2 regions of the Martelella lutilitoris genome follow, and region 2 is predicted to be linked to the other one. Evidence: riboswitches for the same ligand, from Rfam matches in the RefSeq annotation. Region 2 holds a riboswitch; the other holds the start of a gene.
The links. Region 2 has a riboswitch for thiamine pyrophosphate ahead of thiB (thiamine ABC transporter substrate binding subunit). Riboswitches for the same ligand answer to the same signal wherever they lie in the genome.
Positions count from the first base shown of each region.

Region 1 (3,338 bases), 280 kb from region 2:
GTTTGCGTTATATGGTATGGTATCTATTGCCCATGAGGTGGTATGGTTGGCAATTGCCGCGACTTTTTGTCGTGCCGCGGCCGGAGATGGATATGACGGAAGCAAGTCTCGATTTTCTGGGGCCGGTCGATTTCACCAAGGCGATCGCCCCGCAGGTGCACAGGAAGCTGCGCAACGCGATCATCCGCAATTTTCTTGTGCCCGGCCGCCGGGTCTCGGAAGCCGGTGTAGCCGAAGCGCTAAAGGTCTCGCGCCAGCCGGTGCGCGAGACCTTTATCCTGCTTGCCGAGCAGGGCATGCTCGACATCCGTCCCAAGAGCGGCAGCAGCGTTCCGCAGATTTCGATTTCGAAGGTGGTTCAGATTCAGGCCATTCGCGAGGCTATCGAGGCCGATGTCGCGCGCGCGGCTGCGCGGCTGATGACCAAGCCTCAGATCGACGCGCTTTATCGCCAGCTTGAACATCAGAGTGACGCGCAGGCGCGGGCCGCTTCCGATTTCATGGAACTGGACGACCTGTTTCACAAGACGCTGGCGCAAGGCGCGGATCTGCCCTTCGCCTGGAACGTTATCGAAATGCAGAAGGCGCAACTCGACCGCGTCCGCTTCCTGGCCTTGAGCAAGGAGCCCTCGAAAGGCATACCGGCGCAACACTTTGCCATTGTGGAAGCGATTGCCGCCCATAACCCGGAGCGGGCGGAGATGGAAATGCGCGCGCATCTGCGCGACGTTCTGCGCGACCTGCCCGTCATCGCCCGCAAGTACAGCGACTATTTCAAGGAATAGGCGAGGCGTCGCCGCCACGTTCCGCGCGGGCCTCGAACGCCCGGACGACGGCGATCATGTCGTCCGCCCTGCTGCCCATGGCCTCCGTCTCCGCATAGAGCGCCACACAGGCCCCCATCAGCGGAAAAGCGGCGCCTGCAGACTTTGCCGCGTCGACCACGAGGCGGCTGTTCTTCAGAACATCGGAAATTCCGGCCTGGCGGGCAAAGTCACGGCGCCGGAGCATGTCGACCTTGGTTCTGGAAACGTCGCTGGCCATCGGCCCGGCGTTCAGGATTTCTGCGAACCGGTCCATGGCGAGCCCTTGCCGCGCCGCGAAGTGTCCCGCCTCCGCCAGTCCCGTCACCATGGTGATCAGGAAGGTGTTGACCGCAAGTTTCATCTGCAAGGCCGCCGGCACGGGGCCGCAGTCGAAAACCTGTTTGCAGACCGGTGCCAGAAGGGTGTGCAGGGGGACGAGATCCTCCGGCGCGCCCGCGAGCATGCCGATGAGTTGCCCGGCCTCGGCCGGCTTGCGGGAACCGGAGACCGGAGCCTCCACGTAACGGCCTCCGGCGGCTGTGATCTCTTTGGAAAGCTTGCGGGAGTAGTCCGCCGAAACGGTGCCCATGGAGACGATGGAATGTCCGCCGACCCGTTCGGCGAAGCGGTCCGTCGCGCGTCCGAGAACGCTGTCCGTGGCGCCCTCGTTCTCAAGCACCAGGAGCACTGTTTCGCACCGGGAAAAGAGGTCGTCCACCGTCAGCGCCGCGTCGGCGCCGGCCTTTTCGAGCGGCAGGCAGCGTTCCGGCGTCCGGTTCCAGACGAAAAGAGGAATACCAGCATGAACGAGGTTCAGCGCCATGGGTGTTCCCATGGTGCCCAGGCCGATGAAACCCGTCGGTTTGCTTCCTGCTGTGAGTGCGTTCTGATCAGACATGGACTAAAAGGTAACCCTGCCAATCAGTTTCGAAAAACAAAATTTATTAAAGTATAAAATTCGAAAAACGGATACGTTTTATTGTTGGCAGCAGGCGTTGACAAGCGTCTGCAACCGGCGCAATTTCGGAGCGCTCACCCGGGGGGTCCCGACAAGGGGCTGAGATACTGCTGGCTTACGCAGCGCAGTGACCCGATGAACCTGATCCAGTTCACACTGGCGTAGGGATGGTGCATCGGCTGCGCGGGATGAAGCCCGCTGACCTTCTCAGGTGCAATGCGCGGCCTCCTCCATTCAACGTCGAACTGGGTCTCCAACGCCAAGAGCTATGGAGGCTCCGACCGATGCAAGATTTATCTCCGACCGTCACCACAGGCCCGCTGCCGGCCTCCCGCCGCGTCTGGCACAAGGGCGTGCTGCACCCCGATATCCGTATCCCCATGCGCGAGATCGACGTACACCCGAGCGCCGGCGAGCCGCCCGTCACCGTCTATGACAGTTCCGGCCCCTATACCGATCCGGATGCCGCCTTTACCATCGAGGGCGGCCTGCCGCGGCTGCGCGAAGGCTGGATCGCCGCGCGCGGCGACACCCAGGCCTATGACGGCCGCCATGTGAAGCCGGAGGACAACGGCTTTGCCGAGGGCAAGCGGCTGGTGCCGGAATTTCCTGTGCGCCATCAGCCGCGGCGGGCGACGGATGGCAAGGCCGTGACCCAGATGGCCTATGCCCGCGCCGGGATCGTGACGCCCGAAATGGAGTTCGTCGCCATCCGCGAAAATCTCGGGCGCAGGGCTGCGAAAGAGGCCTTGATGCGCGATGGCGAAGCCTTCGGCGCAACGATCCCGGATTTCATCACGCCCGAATTCGTACGAAATGAAGTGGCGGAAGGCCGGGCAATCATCCCCGCCAATATCAACCATCCCGAGGCCGAACCGATGGCAATCGGGCGGAACTTTCTGGTGAAGATCAACGCCAATATCGGCAATTCGGCGGTCACCTCGTCAATGGCCGAGGAAGTGGAAAAGATGGTCTGGGCCACGCGCTGGGGCGCCGACACGGTGATGGATCTCTCCACCGGCCGCAACATCCACAATATCCGCGACTGGATCATCCGCAATGCGCCGGTTCCGATCGGAACCGTGCCGCTCTATCAGGCGCTGGAAAAGGTCGGCGGCATTGCCGAAGACTTAAGCTGGGAAGTCTTCCGCGACACGCTGATCGAGCAGGCCGAACAGGGCGTGGATTACTTCACCATCCATGCCGGGGTCAGGCTGCACATGATCCCGATGACGGTGGGCCGGGTGACCGGAATCGTTTCACGCGGTGGCTCGATCATGGCCAAGTGGTGCCTGCATCATCATCGCGAGAGTTTTCTCTATGAGCATTTCGACGAGATCTGCGATATTGCCCGCGCCTATGATGTGTCGTTCTCGCTCGGCGACGGTCTGCGGCCCGGCTCTATTGCCGATGCCAATGACGAGGCGCAGTTCGCCGAGTTGGAGACGTTGGGCGAGTTGACGCAGATTGCCTGGGTGAAGGATTGCCAGGTGATGATCGAGGGCCCCGGCCATGTGCCGATGCACAAGATCAAGGCCAATATGGACAAGCAGCTTGCGGCCTGCGGCGAGGCG
Region 1 covers NZ_CP066786.1:4,291,743-4,295,080, reverse strand. Annotated here, with positions in the region: gene JET14_RS20280 (GntR family transcriptional regulator) at 93-785, shown strand; gene JET14_RS20275 (NAD(P)-dependent oxidoreductase) at 775-1,629, opposite strand; TPP riboswitch at 1,834-1,950, shown strand; gene thiC (phosphomethylpyrimidine synthase ThiC) at 2,049-3,338, shown strand, end outside.
Region 1: another riboswitch for thiamine pyrophosphate. It lies ahead of thiC (phosphomethylpyrimidine synthase ThiC); the one in region 2 lies ahead of thiB (thiamine ABC transporter substrate binding subunit).

Region 2 (3,338 bases):
AGGATGCGCCAGACATAGGGCTCGTTGAGGACCGCCGCCGCATCGGCAAGCCGTCCGAAACCGGCAAGCGACGCGACTGCCACGGCGATGAAGCCGAGGACGGCGAGAAGGGCGACAAGGCCGGCGGAAAGGCTGCGGCGGAACTCCGCCCCTGTCAGATACACGGTTACGGTCCCGTCACCGCGCGCTCATGGCGTTCAGCCACTCATCGATCCAGGCCTGACGGTTTTCGGCCACCACGTCGGGGGCGAACTGCAGGGTCTTGTCCGGCATGACCGCGTTCTGGAATGCCGCGGGCAGGGGGTCGGATGTCTGCGCCACGGGCATCATCCAGTTATGCGTCGGGATCGCGTCCTGAAAGCCGGGCGTCAGGACAAATTCGAGGAAGGACTTTGCCAGCGCCGGGTCCTCGGCCATCTCCGTCATGCCAGCGACCTCGATCTGGACATAGAGCCCGTCTTCGATATCGGCCGCCTTGTAGCGGTCGGTCTCCTCGGCAATCTGGTGATAGGCGGGCGAGGTGGTGTAGGACAGCACCATCGGCGCCTCGCCGCTGGTGAAGAGACCGTAGGCCTCGGACCAGCCGGGCGCGACCGTCAGAATGCGCTTTGAAAGCGTCTCCCACTTCGCCGCCGCCTCGTCGCCGTAGACTGCCTTCATCCACAACAGCATGCCAAGCCCCGGTGTGGAGGTGCGCGGATCCTCGATGACGATTTTTTCGTCGCTCGGTCCATTGACGAGGTCATCGAGCGTTGTCGGCGGGGTTTCGATACTCTCGCTGTCGTAAACGATGTCGAAATAGCCGTAGTCGAAGGGCACGAAAATATCGTCGTCAAAGCCGCCGGGAATGGCGAGGTTTTCGGTCGAGACCCCGGATGCGGCAAAAAGTCCCGTCTCCTTCGCCTCGTGGATCAGGTTGTTGTCGAGGCCGAGCACGATATCGGCCGGGCTCGTGCGGCCCTCGAGCTTCAGCCGGTTCAACAGCGCGACGCCGTCTTCCGCGCCGACGAATTTGACGGTGCAGCCGCATTGGGCCTCGAAGGCGTCCTTTACCAGCGGCCCCGGGCCCCATTCCGTGTTGAAGCTTTCATAGGTATAGACGGTCAGCACCTTGCCATCCTGGGCATGGGCGCTGCCGGCTGCACCGAATGCCAGTGCCGCAATCGCGATTTTCATATGGTGGGCTGACATGACGCCTCCTTCGTGCTGTCGCAATCAATAAGGGAAAAGGGCGTCTTCTGGTTCACGCGTCTAATCCCTCCGCCGGTCTTAACCGGATCAGGTTCCTCGGGTTGGTCTTCGTACCTCTCAGCGGTTGACGCTAGGATCAGCGTTCCGCACCCCGTTAGAGCTTTCCGACACCTATCGCGGCCGGGCCGCGAATTCAAGGGCTCCGGCCTATTTGAAATAGTCGGCGAAAGTGACTAGGTATGGGGCACATCCGGATTTCCGGATGTGCCCGCCAGTCGTCATGCAGGAAAGTGTGTCGGCTCAATCCTCTGCAGCGCGCGAGAATGACCTTGTACGCGCTTCAGGAAAGAGAAACGGCGCTACGGCGCGGGCCGGGCATTTGCCTGTCTTTCGCTGTCGCGCTCGGTGTTCAAGGAAGGAGCACACGAAATGGCAGAAGCAAAGAGCGGGGACACCGTTCGTATTCACTATACCGGAACGCTCAACGACGGTTCGACCTTCGATTCTTCGGAGGGTCGCCAGCCGCTGGAGTTCACGGTCGGCGCCGGCCAGATCATTCCCGGACTCGACCGCGAGATCGCCGGCATGACTGTCGGCGACAACCGGCAGGTTCAGGTTCCCTCCGACGAGGCCTATGGGCCGCATGATCCGCAGAAGGTTCAGGTCGTGCCGCGTTCGGCCATGCCGGCGGAGGTCGATGTGGCGCCCGGCATGCAGCTGCAGGCCCGCACGCCAGACGGCCAGACCGTGCCGCTGATCGTTACCAAGGTCGAGGAAGAGCAGGTCACCGTCGACGCCAACCATCCGCTCGCCGGACAGGATCTGAACTTTGCCATAGAGCTCGTCGAAATCGTGAAAGCCGCCTGATAAAAAAGGCGTTTTTCGGCAGCGCCGCCATCTTGACGCCGTCCTCCGGACGGTCGAAAATATTGCGGCGCGAAGAAGGCATATTGCCATGATCTTGCCATTCTTTGGTTGAATGGCTGCCTTATAAATGGGGCTGGAATGCAACGCGGCGTTCCAGCCCCTTTTGGTGCGCGCAAGAATGGGCCCTATCTGTTAACGCATGGAAACTTGCATTGGTTTTTTGCCTGGACGTGGAACCGAACCGGCGCTCCGCCGTTACGGACTCGTCCGCGCGTGCCGCGAAGGCAATTTCCGCGCTGTTTCGGGACAAGGGCAGACCTTTCCAAAGAAGACGTTTCGGCGCTGGATTTGGTGCCATGCAACATTGCGGAAGCTTCTTTTTCAACCGACGGGAATTTGAATGAAGAGACGTTTTTTTCTGGCGCAAACGGCGGTCGGCGCGCTGGCTTTTTCCGGCTTTGCAGGGCGCGCAATCGGGCAGGACGCAGCCGTCGAACCCGCCAAGGTGCCGGACCAGAACGACGCCGTGCAGGCGGAGGCGCCGTCGCCGGACGCCTTTACCTTCGATACGCTGACGGCCCGAATGAAGGCGCGCGCCGCCAAACCGTATCAGGAACCGGCACAGAATGTCCCCGCGCCGTTCGAATCGCTCCATTACGATGACTATCGCGCGGTCCGCTACGATCCGAACAAGGCTATATGGCGGGACCAGTCGGATTTCCAGCTGCAGGCTTTTTCGCTCGGCTGGTTGTTCAAGACACCGGTCGAGATCTACGAGGTTGCCAACGGCAAGGCTGAGAAACTGGTGTTCTCGGCCAGTGACTTCATTTTTCGCGCGCCGCTTGACGCCGAGCAGTTCAAGGATGTCGAACTGCCCGGCGTTGCCGGTTTCCGCATCAACTATCCGCTGAACCGGTCCGATGTTTCCGACGAACTGATCTCCTTCCTCGGCTCATCCTATTTTCGCGCGCTCGGCCAGGGCAATCTCTACGGGCTTTCGGCGCGCGGGCTGGCAATCAACACCGCGACGAACGAGGGCGAGGAGTTTCCGCGGTTCTCCGCCTTCTACATCGTCCGGCCGGCAGCCGAGGGCGAGAAGATCATAGTTTTTGCCGAACTCGACGGTCCGAGCGTGGCCGGGGCCTACCGGTTCGTGATCACGCCCGGCAAGAACACGCGCATGGATGTGACGGCGCGGCTGTTTTTCCGGAACGATATCGCCCGTCTCGGCGTTGCTCCCATGACGTCGATGTTCCTGTTCGGGCCGGCCAACCACCACG
Region 2 covers NZ_CP066786.1:4,013,850-4,017,187, reverse strand. Annotated here, with positions in the region: gene thiP (thiamine/thiamine pyrophosphate ABC transporter permease) at 1-164, opposite strand, end outside; gene thiB (thiamine ABC transporter substrate binding subunit) at 178-1,191, opposite strand; TPP riboswitch at 1,239-1,355, opposite strand; gene JET14_RS18985 (FKBP-type peptidyl-prolyl cis-trans isomerase) at 1,621-2,058, shown strand; gene JET14_RS18980 (glucan biosynthesis protein) at 2,459-3,338, shown strand, end outside.